2 regions of the Streptomyces sp. DT224 genome follow, and region 2 is predicted to be linked to the other one. Evidence: predicted binding sites of a transcription regulator. Region 2 holds the regulator's gene; the other holds the start of a gene.
What was found. Region 2 encodes HspR, which represses chaperone genes until heat shock. Its sites were predicted from a motif close to TTGAGNNNNNNNNNCTCAA; they were not measured.
Positions count from the first base shown of each region.

Region 1 (7,060 bases), on a different contig from region 2:
TTGGCCCGCGCCCGGCGCAGAAAGACGGCCAACTCCAGCTCCAGAGCGAGGAATTCGTGGTCCACACCACTTCCTCCGGTAGCGCCGGGTTCACGTCCGCTTTCGCTCCCGTGCACGTCAACTCCCCTCAAGAGCTTTCCCGCAGATGAAAGTTTCTTCCGCCGCCGGTCATCGCCGCAGCTCCGCCAGTATTTCGCAGGAGTAGACCAACGGCGCCGCCCAGGCCCTCTTCCGCCGCACGGGTCTACGTGCGTAGCGTCATGCATGGCATGTCCACACCATGACATGCCTCCGGGGTCGCCGCGCGGCGCCTCCCGGGTCGGCAGCTCCCCCCACCGAGGTCTCGGAGGCACGCAATGCCCGTGCACAGATCCGGCTCCAAGAAGTCCCGCCGCTCGCGCTTCGCCGCGGCCGGCACCCTGCTCGCAGCACTCTCCCTCCTCATCGCGCTCCCCGGCACGTCGAACGCGGACATCGGCGACCCCACGGCGCCCACGCGCGGCTCCGCCACCATGGGCATGGGCGTCATCGCCCACGACGGCAAGGGCGGCCTGCCCGTCGAGGGCCGCGCCGCCCAGACCGAGGGCGTGGACGTCAGCAGCCACCAGGGCAACGTCGCCTGGTCCACGCTCTGGAACAGCGGCGTGAAGTGGGCGTACACCAAGGCCACCGAGGGGACGTACTACACGAACCCCTACTTCGCGCAGCAGTACAACGGCTCGTACAACGTCGGGATGATCCGCGGCGCCTACCACTTCGCCACGCCCGACACCACGAGCGGCGCCACCCAGGCCAACTACTTCGTGGACCACGGGGGCGGCTGGTCCAGGGACGGCAAGACCCTGCCGGGCGTGCTCGACATCGAGTGGAACCCGTACGGCGCGCAGTGCTACGGCAAGACCGCGTCCCAGATGGTCTCGTGGATCCGCGACTTCGTGAACACCTACAAGGCGCGCACCGGGCGCGACGCGGTGATCTACACCGCGACCAGCTGGTGGCAGTCCTGCACGGGCAACAACGCGAGCTTCGGGACGACCAACCCTCTGTGGGTGGCCCGGTACAACACCACGGTCGGCACGCTTCCGGCCGGCTGGGGCTTCTACACGATCTGGCAGTACACGTCCTCCGGCCCGACGGTGGGCGACCACAACCACTTCAACGGCGCCCTCGATCGCGTACAGGCGCTCGCGAACGGCTAGGGCCTGTCCGGCGGAGCCCGGTGACGTACCCCGTCGCCGGGCTTCTTCGCGTCCGGGCCACCCCACTATGAACCCGGTGTATACGCCACAGGTATAGTCGCCGCTCCAGGTCGCACACCAGTGCGTTCGTTCACCAGAGGGAGTGGCACGCCGTGCCCAGTAAGAGGAAGTCGATCGGCTCGGGGTTGGCCGTCGCTCTTGTGACAGCGCTCACGCTGAGCGGCTGCACGATGGAGACCACCGCGCCGGGCTCGGCCCGCGACGACGCCGCCGCTGACGCCAAGGCGCCGATGGGCCCGGTCGACTGCCGCAAGGCCAAGTGCATCGCCCTGACCTTCGACGCGGGCCCGGCCGAGGACACGCCCCGCCTGCTGGACATCCTCAAGGAGAAGAAGGTCCACGCGACCTTCTTCCTGCTCGGCAAGAACCACGTCAAGAAGCACCCGGACACCGTGCGGCGCCTCGCGGCCGAGGGCCACGAGATCGCCAACCACACCTGGTCGCACAAGATCCTGACCGACCGGAAGCCGGCCGAGATACGCGCCGAGCTGGAGAAGACGCAGAACGCGATCGCGGACATCACCGGCAGGAAGCCCCGGCTGATGCGCCCGCCGCAGGGCCGCACCGACGACACGATCTCCGGCATCTGCAAGGACCTCGGCCTCTCCCAGATCCTGTGGAGCGCCACCGCCAAGGACTACTCCACGACCGACTCCGCGCTGATCCGGAAGCGGATAGTCGACCAGGCGAGCAAGGACGGCATCATCCTGCTGCACGACATCTACAAGGGCACCGTGCCCGCCGTGCCCGGGATCATCGACACCCTGAAGAAGCGGGGCTACACCTTCGTGACGGTCCCCCAGCTGATGGCCCCGGCCAAGCCGGTGCCGGGCACGATCTACCGCCCGTAGGCGCGTACGGCAACGGCCCGCCTCCCCCGCGAGGGGAAGGCGGGCCGCCGTGTCCGCGGCGTCTACGCCGCGGCCGGGATCCGGTGCTCCGCCGTGGCCGGGGCGAGGGCGATCTCCAGGACCTGGCGGACGTCGGTGACCGGGTGGACGTCCAGCGTCTCCAGGACCTCGGCCGGGACGTCGTCCAGGTCCGCCTCGTTCCGCTTGGGGATCACCACGGTGGTGATGCCCGCCCGGTGCGCGGCCAGGAGCTTCTGCTTCAGGCCGCCGATCGGCAGCACCCGCCCGGTCAGCGAGACCTCACCGGTCATCGCCACATCCGTGCGGACCAGCCGGCCGGAGAGCAGCGAGGCCAGCGCGGTCGTCATCGTGATGCCGGCGCTCGGGCCGTCCTTGGGGACCGCGCCCGCCGGGAAGTGGATGTGCACGCCCCGGTCCTTGAGGTCCGCGACCGGCAGTTCGAGCTCCGCGCCGCGCGACCGGAGGAAACTCAGCGCGATCTGCGCGGACTCCTTCATGACGTCGCCCAGCTGACCGGTGAGGGTCAGCCCGGACGCCCCGGTCTCCGGGTCGGCGAGCGACGCCTCCACGAAGAGGACGTCCCCGCCCGCCCCGGTCACCGCGAGCCCGGTGGCCACGCCCGGCACCGACGTACGGCGCTCGGCCGGGTCCTGGGCGGACTCGGGCACGTGGTGCGGGCGGCCGATGAGACCGCGCAGGTCGTCCGCGCCCACCGTGAACGGCAGCTCGCGGTCGCCCAGTTCGCTCTGGGCCGCGACCTTGCGCAGCAGCCGGGCGACGGCGCGCTCCAGGTTCCGCACGCCGGCCTCGCGGGTGTACTCGCCGGCCAGCTTGCGCAGCGCCGGTTCGTCCAGCGTGACCTCGCCCTTCTCCAGGCCGGCCCGCTCCAGCTGGCGCGGGAGCAGGTGGTCGCGGGCGATGACGACCTTCTCGTCCTCGGTGTAGCCGTCGAGCCTGACCAGCTCCATGCGGTCGAGCAGCGCCTCCGGGATGGCCTCCAGGACGTTGGCGGTGGCCAGGAAGACGACGTCGCTGAGGTCGAGCTCGACCTCCAGGTAGTGGTCGCGGAAGGTGTGGTTCTGCGCGGGGTCGAGCACTTCGAGGAGGGCGGCGGCCGGGTCGCCCCGGAAGTCCGAGCCCACCTTGTCGATCTCGTCCAGGAGGACGACCGGGTTCATGGAGCCCGCCTCCTTGATGGCGCGCACGATGCGCCCGGGCAGCGCCCCGACGTACGTACGCCGGTGGCCCCGGATCTCCGCCTCGTCCCGGACACCGCCGAGCGCGACGCGGACGAACTCGCGGCCCATGGCGTGCGCCACGGACTCCCCGAGCGAGGTCTTGCCGACGCCGGGCGGCCCGACGAGGGCCAGCACCGCGCCGCCGCGCCGCCCGCCGACGACGCCGAGCCCGCGGTCGGCCCGCCGCTTGCGCACCGCGAGGTACTCGGTGATGCGCTCCTTCACGTCCTGGAGGCCGGCGTGCTCGGCGTCCAGGATCTCCTGGGCACCCTTGATGTCGTACGCGTCCTCGGTGCGCTCGGTCCAGGGCAGTTCGAGGACGGTGTCGAGCCAGGTCCTGATCCAGGAGCCCTCGGGGCTCTGGTCGGAGGCGCGCTCCAGCTTGTCGACCTCCTTGAGCGCGGCCTCGCGGACGTGCTCGGGCAGATCGGCGGCCTCGACGCGGGCCCGGTAGTCGTCGGACTCGTCCTCCGGGTCCCCGTTGAGCCCGGCGAGCTCCTTGCGCACGGCGTCGAGCTGGCGCCGCAGCAGGAACTCGCGCTGCTGCTTGTCGACACCCTCCTGGACGTCCTTGGCGATGGACTCGGCGACGTCCTGCTCCGCGAGGTGTTCGCCCAGCCACTGAATGGCGAGCTTCAGCCGGGCGACCGGGTCGGTGGTCTCCAGCAGGCGCACCTTCTGGGCGGTGGTGAGGAAGGGCGAGTAGCCCGAGTTGTCGGCGAGCGCGGAGACGCCCTCGATCTGCTGGACCCGGTCCACGACCTGCCAGGCGCCGCGCTTCTTCAGCCAGCTGGTGGCGAGCGCCTTGTACTCCTTGACCAGCTCGGCGACGGCCCCGGGCAGGGGGTCGGGGACGGAGTCGTCCGCCCGGACCCCTTCCACCCAGAGCGCGGCGCCGGGGCCGCTGGTGCCCGCTCCGATGCGGACCCGGTCGCGGCCCCGGATGAGGGCGCCCGGGTCGCCGTCGGAGAGCCGCCCCACCTGCTCGACGGTGCCGCGGACACCGATCCCGGTGTACGTCCCGTCGATGCGCGGGACCAGCAGCACCTCGGGCTTGCCGCCGCCCTCCCGGGCGGCGGCCTGCGCGGCCTCCACGGCGGCGCGCACCTCGGTGTCCGACAGGTCCAGCGGCACCACCATTCCCGGCAGCACGACCTCGTCGTCGAGCGGCAGCACGGGCAGGGTGAGCGGTGTGACGGCGTTGGACTCAGTAGCCATGATCTCCCCTTCGGCAGTCAAGTTGAGCTATACCGGCTCAATGCTTGTGAGCCCCAGGTTGTTCCCCCACCGCTGTTCGCTCTGAGCGATCAGACGCAGCACACCGGAACGGGTGCTCCGGGCTCGTTGTCAGTGGCGCCTGTCACGCTGTGTGGAGATCGATTCGCCAGGGAGAGACACATGGGTACGTGGGACGTGGGCCCCTTCGACAACGACACCGCCGCCGACTGGTGCGGCGGCCTGGACGACGCCGCGCCGGAGGCGCGCGAGGGCATGGTCCGGGCCGCGCTGGCCGAGACGGCGGGCACTACGGACTACCTGGACTCGGACGTGGCGAACGAGGCCATAGCGGCGGCCGCGCTGGTCGCGGCGCAGTGTCCCGGGGGCGCCCGCGCCGACTCCGCCTACGGCCCGGACGAGCCCCTTCCGGATCTGACCGGCCTGCGCGAGCTCGCGCTCCGGGCCCTGGACCGGGTCCTGACCGAACCGTCCGAGGCGCTGGAGCTCTGGGAGGAAGCGGAGGACGGGCCCTGGCACACGGGCATCAACCAGCTGCGCGGGGTCCTTATGCCCCGGGCCTGAGCGGCCGGCCGGTTTCCGCACACCGGGCGTGAACCGGGGGGTGGCCGGTCGGCGATATAGAGGTGTGAGCGACTTGCGCCCCTCGGGGGACGACCGGAGTGACGAGGCGCTGCTGCGTGCCGTCGCCCAGGGGGACACGGCCGCCCTGGCAGCGTTCTACGACCGGCACGCCGGCTGGCTGCTCGCCCGGCTGAGCCGGCGGTGCCCGGACGCGGAGACCGTACGGGAGGTCGTGCAGGACACCTTCGTGACGGTCTGGCGCTCCGCCTCCGCGCACCGGGGCGCGGCGGCGGGCGGCTGGCTCTGGGTGATCGCCGCCCGCCGCCTGGTCGACGCCCAGCGGACCCGGGCCCGGACGGAACGCGCGACGGCGGCCGGACAGGCGGGCGACGCCCGCTGGACCGCCCCCGCCCCGTCCGCCGAGGACCGCGTCCTGGCCGGCCTGGAGTACGGGCACGTGGGCGCCGCGCTCGACCGGATCTCCCCCGAACTCCGGGAGGTCCTCCGGGCGACCGTGGTCGACGGCCTCACCACCAGGGAGGCCGCCCGGCTGCTCGGCATACCCGAGGGCACGGTCAAGACCCGGGCCATGCGGGCCCGCCGCGAACTGCGCGCCGCCCTCGACCGGCTGGTCGCGGAGCACGGCCCCCTGGGAGGCACGGCATGACGACCTGGCACGTGACGGACGATCTGGCCCTGCGGTACGCGGAGGGCACGGCGCCGGAGACGGACTCCTGGTCCCTGGAGAAACACGTCGAGTGCTGCACCGGCTGCGCGCAACGCGTGTCGACGGCGGTACGCGACCGGACGTCCGGAGCGGCGGTGCTGGACGCGGTCCGGGCGGCGGTCCTGGCCGAGACCGTGACGGAGCCGGTTCGGGCGGCAGGGGCGGGCGCGGTTCCGGCGACGGGGGCGGGCGGGTGGCGGCAGGCACGTGGCGCGGGGCGCCGGTCCGGCGGCGTGGACGTGCCCGGGGGGTGGCGCGGCCGGGCCCGGGCGGCCGGATCCGCATGGCGCCGCGTGTCCGATGCGGGGCGCCGCCTGCCCGGAGGCCACCGTGTCGGCCGGGTGCTCTGGGCCGCCGGGCCCGCGCTGCGGGGGCCGTGGACCGGGGCGTTGCTGCTCGTCGTGTGCGCGGCCGTGGCCCTGGCGTACGGGGGCGGGTTCGACGCATCGGCCCGGGCGCTTCTGCTGCTCGTCGCGCCGGTGCTGCCGCTCGCCGGGGTCGGGGTCTCGTACGGGCGCTCCGCCGACCCCCTGCACGAGATCATCGCCACCTCCCCCGGCGGCGGGCTGCGGCTGCTGCTGACCAGGACGGCCGCGGTGCTCGGGGCGACCGTCCCGGCGCTCGCCCTGGCGTGGGCGGTGCTGCCCGCGTCGGCCGGCGGGCCGGGCCCCCTGGCCTGGTTGCTGCCCGGACTCGCTCTGACGCTCGCGGCCCTGGGGCTCGGTTCGTACGTCGGCTGCCGCACCGCGGCCGTCGTCGTCGCGACGGGCTGGGCGGCCGCCGTCACCGTACCGGCGCTCGACACGTCCCCGTCGGCACTCCTCGACCGGACGCCGACGGCGCTCCGCTACTTCGCGGGGCTCCCCGCTCAGGGCGCGTGGGCGGGAGCGGCCGTGCTCTGCGCGGCGCTGCTCGTCCTGCGCCGCCGATCCTTCGACCACCTGGAGACCTCATGAGCGTGATCGCGTGAACAGCACCGTGAAGGTGTCGGGACTGACGGTGCGGCACCGCCGCAGGACCGCCCTGGACTCCGTCGATCTCGCCTTCGGGCCCGGTGTGCACGGGCTCCTGGGCCCCAACGGGGCGGGCAAGACCTCGCTGATCCGGGTCCTGTCCACGGCCGCCGCGCCGGACGCCGGGCGGATCGAGCTGCTGGGCGCCGAG
Region 1 is NZ_JBNCLI010000001.1:261,523-268,582, reverse strand. Features, by position in the region: gene ACLQ2N_RS01240 (MarR family winged helix-turn-helix transcriptional regulator) at 1-116, opposite strand, end outside; gene ACLQ2N_RS01235 (lysozyme) at 357-1,199, shown strand; gene ACLQ2N_RS01230 (polysaccharide deacetylase family protein) at 1,430-2,110, shown strand; gene lon (endopeptidase La) at 2,173-4,587, opposite strand; gene ACLQ2N_RS01220 (DUF4259 domain-containing protein) at 4,768-5,169, shown strand; gene ACLQ2N_RS01215 (RNA polymerase sigma factor) at 5,234-5,836, shown strand; gene ACLQ2N_RS01210 (hypothetical protein) at 5,833-6,852, shown strand; gene ACLQ2N_RS01205 (ATP-binding cassette domain-containing protein) at 6,863-7,060, shown strand, end outside.
Region 1: a site for HspR is predicted at 4,610-4,628, ahead of lon (endopeptidase La). Genes of this name have one in related genera too.

Region 2 (7,060 bases):
TTCGCCCTGCTTCACCCCGACCCCGATGACCCGGCATGGCTCCGGCCGGTCCCGCCTTCGGTCGCGCTGGCCCAGCACCTGCAGCCCCTGGAACGGGAGATCCTCGAGCGCCGCAGGCATACGGTCCAACTGACCGAATCATTCGAGCCATTCATGGACATCAGCACGCAGGGGCCTCCCGTCACCCACGCGATCACCGTGCTGGAGGGCGTCAACCGGATCAACGCCGCGCTCGACCAGGCCACGGCGGAGTGCCGTACGGAGGTCCTGACGGTCCAGCCCGGTGGCGGACGTATCGAGGACCGCCTCAGCAAATCGCTGGACCGCGGGCTCTCGGTCGTCCGGCGAGGTGTCCGGATGCGCACCCTCTATCAGCACACCGTGCGGCACAGCCCCAGCACCCTCGCGTACGCGGAGCGCATGGCTGACAGCGACGTGGAGATCCGGACACTCGAGGAGCTCATCGAGCGCCTGATCGTGTTCGACCGGACGGTGGCCTTCATCCCGGCCCAGGACGACCGTCAAGTCGCCCTGGAACTGCGCCATCCCGGACTCGTCGAGTACCTGGCCAACGTGTTCGAGCAGCTCTGGACGCGGGCGGCTCCCTTGCGGGAGGAGGTCAAGTACGAACCGACCCGTCTGGGGATCAGCGGGGTTCAGCACTCCATCGCCCAACTGCTCGTCGAGGGACACGTCGATGACTCGATCGCCCGTCGGCTCGGTATGAACGTCCGTACCTGCCGGGCCCATGTCGCCAAGCTCGCCGCCACGCTCGGCAGCACCAGCCGTGCCCAACTCGGCTACCTGATCGCCCGGTCAGGAATCCTGGACCAGGATTCCTGACCGGCCGGCCCCAAAGATCCCCACCCCCCGGGCCGGGCGGGCGTGCCACGCAATGGGGGAGAGCATGGCCACGCCCTAGATCAGCCGGGGGAGTTCCCGGCTCCCCCGACACCCCCACACTGGCCCGGGAACTAGGCTGGCACCACCGTCATCTTGCTGCACTGCCAAAAGTGAGGGGGTCACGAATGGGCAAGGACGAGGGCATACCGCACCAGCCGCACGGTGATCTGGAACTGTGCGACGCCGGCGTCAGGACGTACACCGAAGCACTCGGAGCCGGCCGGCTGCCGCGCTCCGCTCTCGAACCCGTCCCTTGCCTCGTCGAGTTGGCCCTCGTCCACGCCGATCCCCAGGACGATGGCTGGATCCGTCCGGTGCCTCCGTCCGCCGCGCTCGCCCATCTGCTCCAGCCCGTCACCCGGGAGATCCACGAGCGCATACGGCTCTCCGCCGCCCTGGCCGACTCCCTGGCCCCCCTGGCCTCCGTCGCCAGCACCGACCCCAACCTCGCCATCACCGTCCTCGAGGGCCTCCCGCTGATCGAGGCGGCCATCCAGAACGCCACGGACGGCGCACGGGAGGAGGTCCTGACCCTGCAGCCCAGCGGCAACCGCCCCGTGGACCAGCTCAAGAAGGCGCTGGACCGGGCACTGTCCATGGCCGGCCGGGGAGTGACGCTGCGCCACATCTACCAGCACCCCGCCCGGTACAGCCCGGCCATCAAGGCGTACCTGGACGACATACCGTCGGGCTTCATCCAGGTACGCACCATCGAGCAGACGGTCGAGCGCCTCTTCGTCTTCGACCGCACCGTCGCCTTCATCCCGGCCAGTCCCCGGCGCGACATCGCCCTGGAGATCCGCCACCCCGCCCTCGTGCGCTACCTGATCCAGGTGTACGAGGTGCTGTGGGCCCAGGCCAAGCCGCTCACGGCCCCCCTCCAGGCGCCCGCGCACGACATGCCGATCACCGCCGTCCAACTGAGCATCGCCCGACTCCTCGTCGAGGGCAACACCGACCAGGTCGTGGCCCGCAAGCTGGCCATCAGCGTCCGCACGTGCCGCGCCCACATCGCCAAGCTCATGCACACCCTCGACGCCACCAGCCGCACCCACCTCGGCGCCCTGCTCGTCCACTGCGGCGTCGTGGAAGGCGTTGCAGGGGGCGCCGGGGAAGGCGCCGGGGAATGACCGTTCAGGCGACGCACCCCCACAGCGAACGGGAGCTCTGCGAAGCCGCCCTCGCCCTTTACGGGGACGCCCTCGCCGCCGGCCGCATCGCCCGCAGCGCCACGGAGCCCGCGCCCTGCCTCACCGCACTCGGACTGCTCCTCCCCGACCCGCGGGACGAGGCGTGGCTGCGCCCCGTGCCGCCGTCCGCGGTCCTGGGGCAACTGCTCAGCCCTCTCAGCCGGGAGATCGACGCACGGCTCCGGCTGACGACCCAGCTGACCCGGTCCCTGCTGCCGCTGCTCACGGGGGCCGACGAGGACCCGAGCCGGTCGATCACCGTGATCGAGGGGCCCGAACGGATCAACGCGGCACTCCGCGACGCCTCGCGGTCGGCCAGGGACGAAGTCCTCACCGCCCAGCCCGGCGGCAACCGCCTGGTCCACAACATGCGCCAGGGCCGGATGAACGCGGAGTTCGTCCTCGCGGCGGGCGGACGGCTCCGACATCTCTACCAGCACTCGGCGCGCTACAGCCCCCGGCTCAAGGAGTACCTGGCGGAGATCCCGGCCGGCCGTCTCCGGATCCGCACCATGGAGCAGAGCGTGGGCCGCATGCTCGTCTTCGACCGGACCGTCGCATACCTCCCCGCCGACCCCGACGGCAGCGCCGCCCTGGAGATCCGCCACCCCGCCCTCGTGCGCTCCCTGGCCACCATCTACGAAACCCTCTGGGCCGGAGCCACGCCCTTCGGCGACCCCCTCCCCACCGCGCTCCCCGGTGCCCCCGTCACCGCCGTCCAGCAGAGCATCGCCCGCCTCCTCACCGACGGCTGCACCGACCAGGCCGCCGCCGAAAAACTCGGCATCAGCGTCCGCACCTGCCGCGCACACATCGCCAAGCTCATGCAGACCCTCGGCGCCACCACCCGCACCCACCTCGGCGCCCTGCTCGTCCGGTCGAGCATCGTGGAAGGCCCCGTACCGCCGCCGTGGACAGCGAAGCGGCCCGCCACCTCGGAGTGACGGGCCGCACAGGCGAACAGTGAGCAGCGCTCAGTCCTTCGGGCGCTTGGGGCGCCAGACCACCAGGGCGCTGGTCTGCTGCACGTCCTGGTACGGGACCAGGTCGCGCCGGTACGAGGCGTGGACCTGGGCCTCGCGCTGCTGCATGGCCGCCGCGGCTCCGTCCACGGCCGCCGAGAGCTCGGCGACGCGCTGCTGGAGCGCCGCGACCTGGTTCTCCAGCTCGATGATGCGCTTGATGCCGGCGAGGTTGATGCCCTCGTCCTGCGACAGCTGCTGCACCGTACGCAACAGCTCGATGTCGCGGGCCGAGTAGCGCCGGCCGCGTCCGGCCGTACGGTCCGGGGAAACCAGGCCGAGGCGGTCGTACTGGCGCAGTGTCTGCGGATGCAGGCCCGAGAGCTGGGCCGCGATCGAGATCACGTACACCGGGGACTCGTCGGTCAGTTCGTAAGGATTACGCCGTCGGCCGTCCACCTCAAGCTCCCTTCGCCGCCTGGAACAGCTCCGCCCTCGGGTCATGCCCCGCGGTCGCCTTGCGGTATGCCTCCAGCGCGTCCCTGGCCTCGGTACCGAGGTCGGTGGGCACGGACACCTCGACGGTGACCAGGAGGTCGCCCCGGGTGCCGTCCTTGCGGACCGCGCCCTTGCCGCGGGCCCGCATCGTACGCCCATTCGGCGTACCGGCGGGTAGCTTCAGGGTCACGGACGGGCCGCCGAGCGTCGGCACCTTCACCTCGCCGCCGAGCGCCGCCTCCGTGAAGGTGACGGGCACCGTGACGGTGAGGTTGTCGCCCTTGCGGCCGAAGACCGGGTGGGCGTCGACGTGGACCACGACGTACAGGTCGCCGGCCGGTCCGCCGCGCTCGCCCGGGGCGCCCTTGCCGCGCAGCCGGATGCGCTGCCCGTCCGAGACGCCCGCCGGGATGCGCACCTGCATGGTGTTCGAGGAGCGGGCCCGGCCGCTGCCCTTGCAGACCTCGCAGGGGTCCTGGGCGATGAGGCCGCGGCCCTTGCAGTCCACGCACGGGTCGGTGAGCGAGAAGCCGCCGCCGCTGCCGCGCGAGACCTGACCGGTGCCGACACAGGTCGGGCACACCCTGGGCGTGCCGTTCTTGTCGCCGGTGCCGGAGCACGCCTTGCAGGGGGCCTGGCTGGACATCCGGAGCGGGACCGTGGCCCCGTCGACCGCCTCGGTGAAGCTCAGCGTCACCTCGGACTCGATGTCCTGGCCGCGCCGCGGCTGCACCCGCGTACCGGCGCCGCCGCCGCGGTTGAAGAGGCCGCCGAACACGTCGCCGAGGCCGCCACCACCGCCGAAGCCGCCCTGGCCCCCGCCCGGGGCGCCTCCGAAGAGGTCCCCCAGGTCGAAGTTGAAGTTGCCCTGGGCGCCGCCGGGGCCGGCGCGGAAGCCGCCGTTGCCGAAGAGGGCGCGCGCCTCGTCGTACTCCTTGCGCCTCTTGGCGTCGCCGAGGACGTCATTCGCCTCGGAGATCTCCTTGAAGCGCTCCTCCGCCTTGTCGTCGCCCTTGTTGGCGTCCGGGTGGAACTCGCGGGCGAGCTTCCGGTACGCCTTCTTGATCTCGGCGTCGGTGGCGTCCTTGGGGACGCCGAGAACCTTGTAGTAGTCCTTCTCGACGAAGTCCTTCGTACTCATCGACGTCCCTCCTTCCGGACGACCGGCCGGGAGCCTCCCGTCCGGGCGGTGCCGGGCCCGCAGGCCCTGGTACCGACCGGACGGGAGGCCCGGGTGGCCGGGCGGTGTGCTGCCAGGTGATCGGACGGAATGTCAGACCTCCTCGCCGCCACCGCTCTCCTCGTCGTCTGCCTTCTCTTCCTTCGCGGCGGCGGGAGCCGCCCCCGGCTGGGGTTCGGCGACCGCGACCCGCGCGGGGCGAATGGTGCGCTCGCCGATCCGGTAGCCGGGCTGCAGGATCGCCACGCAGGTCGTCTCCTCGACGTCCGGCGCGTAGCTGTGCATCAGGGCCTCGTGGACCGTCGGGTCGAAGGGCTCGCCCTCCTTGCCGAACTGCTGCAGGCCCAGCTTCGCGACGACCGTCTCCAGCGATTCGGCCACCGACTTGAACCCGCCCACGAGCTCGCCGTGCTCCCGGGCCCGGCCGACGTCGTCGAGGACGGGCAGCAGCTCGGACAGGAGGTTCGCGACGGCGATCTCCTTGACCGTGACCCGGTCCCGCTCCACGCGGCGGCGGTAGTTCTGGTATTCGGCCTGCAGCCGCTGGAGGTCGCCGGTGCGCTCGTTGAGCGCGCTGCGTGCCTGGTCCAGCTGCGCGGTCAGGGCCGTGGTCTCGTTCGCGTCCCCGGCCGGGGCCGCCGCCGCCTCCTCCTCGGAGGGGGCGGCGGCCTTCGGCTCGGCGTCGTCAGAGGTGGCGCCGGAGGGGACGTCGGGCTCCTCCTCGAAGCCCGGAGTCTCCTCGGTCACGCCGCACCGCCCTTGGAGTCCTTCTCGTCGTCCACGATCTCGGCGTCCACGACGTCGTCCTGGGCGTCGCCCTGGGCCTGCCCGGCGCCCGGCTGCGCGTCGCCCTGCGGGCCGCCCTCGGCCTGCGCGTTGGCGTACATCGCCTGGCCCAGCTTCTGGGAGACGGCGGCGACCTTCTCGGTGGCCGTGCGGATCTCGGCGGAGTCCTCGCCCTTGAGCTTCTCCTTCAGCTCGGCGACCGCGGTCTCCACCTCCGTCTTCACGTCGGCCGGGACCTTGTCCTCGTTGTCCTTGAGGAACTTCTCCGTCTGGTAGACGAGCTGCTCGCCCTGGTTGCGCGACTCGGCGGCCTCGCGGCGGGCGTGGTCCTCCTCCGCGTACTTCTCGGCCTCCTCACGCATCCGGTTGACCTCGTCCTTCGGCAGCGAGGAGCCGCCGGTGACGGTCATCTTCTGCTCCTTGCCGGTGCCGAGGTCCTTGGCCGTCACGTGCATGATGCCGTTGGCGTCGATGTCGAAGGAGACCTCGATCTGCGGGACCCCGCGCGGGGCCGGCGGCAGACCGGTCAGCTCGAACATCCCGAGCTTCTTGTTGTACGCCGCGATCTCGCGCTCGCCCTGGTAGACCTGGATCTGCACGGACGGCTGGTTGTCCTCGGCCGTCGTGAAGATCTCGGACCGCTTGGTCGGGATCGTGGTGTTGCGCTCGATGAGCTTGGTCATGATGCCGCCCTTGGTCTCGATACCGAGGGACAGCGGGGTGACGTCGAGGAGCAGGACGTCCTTGACCTCGCCCTTGAGGACACCGGCCTGGAGCGAGGCGCCGATGGCGACGACCTCGTCCGGGTTCACGCTCTTGTTGGCCTCCTGGCCACCGGTCAGCTCCTTGACGAGCTCGGTGACGGCCGGCATACGGGTCGAGCCACCGACGAGAACGACGTGGTCGATCTCGGAGAGCTGGATGCCCGCGTCCTTGATGACGTTGTGGAACGGGGTCTTGCAGCGGTCCAGGAGGTCCGCGGTGAGCTGCTGGAACTGCGAGCGCGTGAGCTTCTCGTCCAGGTGCAGCGGGCCCTCGGCCGAGGCCGTGATGTACGGCAGGTTGATCGTGGTCTCCGTCGAGGAGGACAGCTCGATCTTCGCCTTCTCCGCGGCCTCGCGGAGACGCTGGAGAGCCATCTTGTCCTTGGACAGGTCCACGCCGTGGCCGTTGGCGAACTGCTTCACCAGGTAGTCGACGACGCGCTGGTCCCAGTCGTCACCACCGAGCTGGTTGTCACCGTTGGTGGCCTTCACCTCGACGACGCCGTCGCCGATCTCCAGGAGGGACACGTCGAAGGTGCCGCCACCGAGGTCGAACACGAGGATCGTCTGGTCGTCCTTGTCGAGCCCGTACGCCAGCGCGGCGGCGGTCGGCTCGTTGACGATGCGCAGGACGTTCAGGCCCGCGATCTCGCCGGCCTCCTTCGTCGCCTGGCGCTCGGAGTCGTTGAAGTACGCCGGGACGGTGATCACCGCGTCGGTGACCTTCTCGCCCAGGTACGACTCGGCGTCACGCTTGAGCTTCTGCAGGATGAAGGC
Region 2 is NZ_JBNCLI010000005.1:232,650-239,709, forward strand. Features, by position in the region: gene ACLQ2N_RS14195 (helix-turn-helix transcriptional regulator) at 1-843, shown strand, start outside; gene ACLQ2N_RS14200 (LuxR C-terminal-related transcriptional regulator) at 1,029-2,033, shown strand; gene ACLQ2N_RS14205 (LuxR C-terminal-related transcriptional regulator) at 2,030-3,037, shown strand; gene ACLQ2N_RS14210 (heat shock protein transcriptional repressor HspR) at 3,068-3,514, opposite strand; gene dnaJ (molecular chaperone DnaJ) at 3,516-4,694, opposite strand; gene grpE (nucleotide exchange factor GrpE) at 4,827-5,480, opposite strand; gene dnaK (molecular chaperone DnaK) at 5,477-7,060, opposite strand, start outside.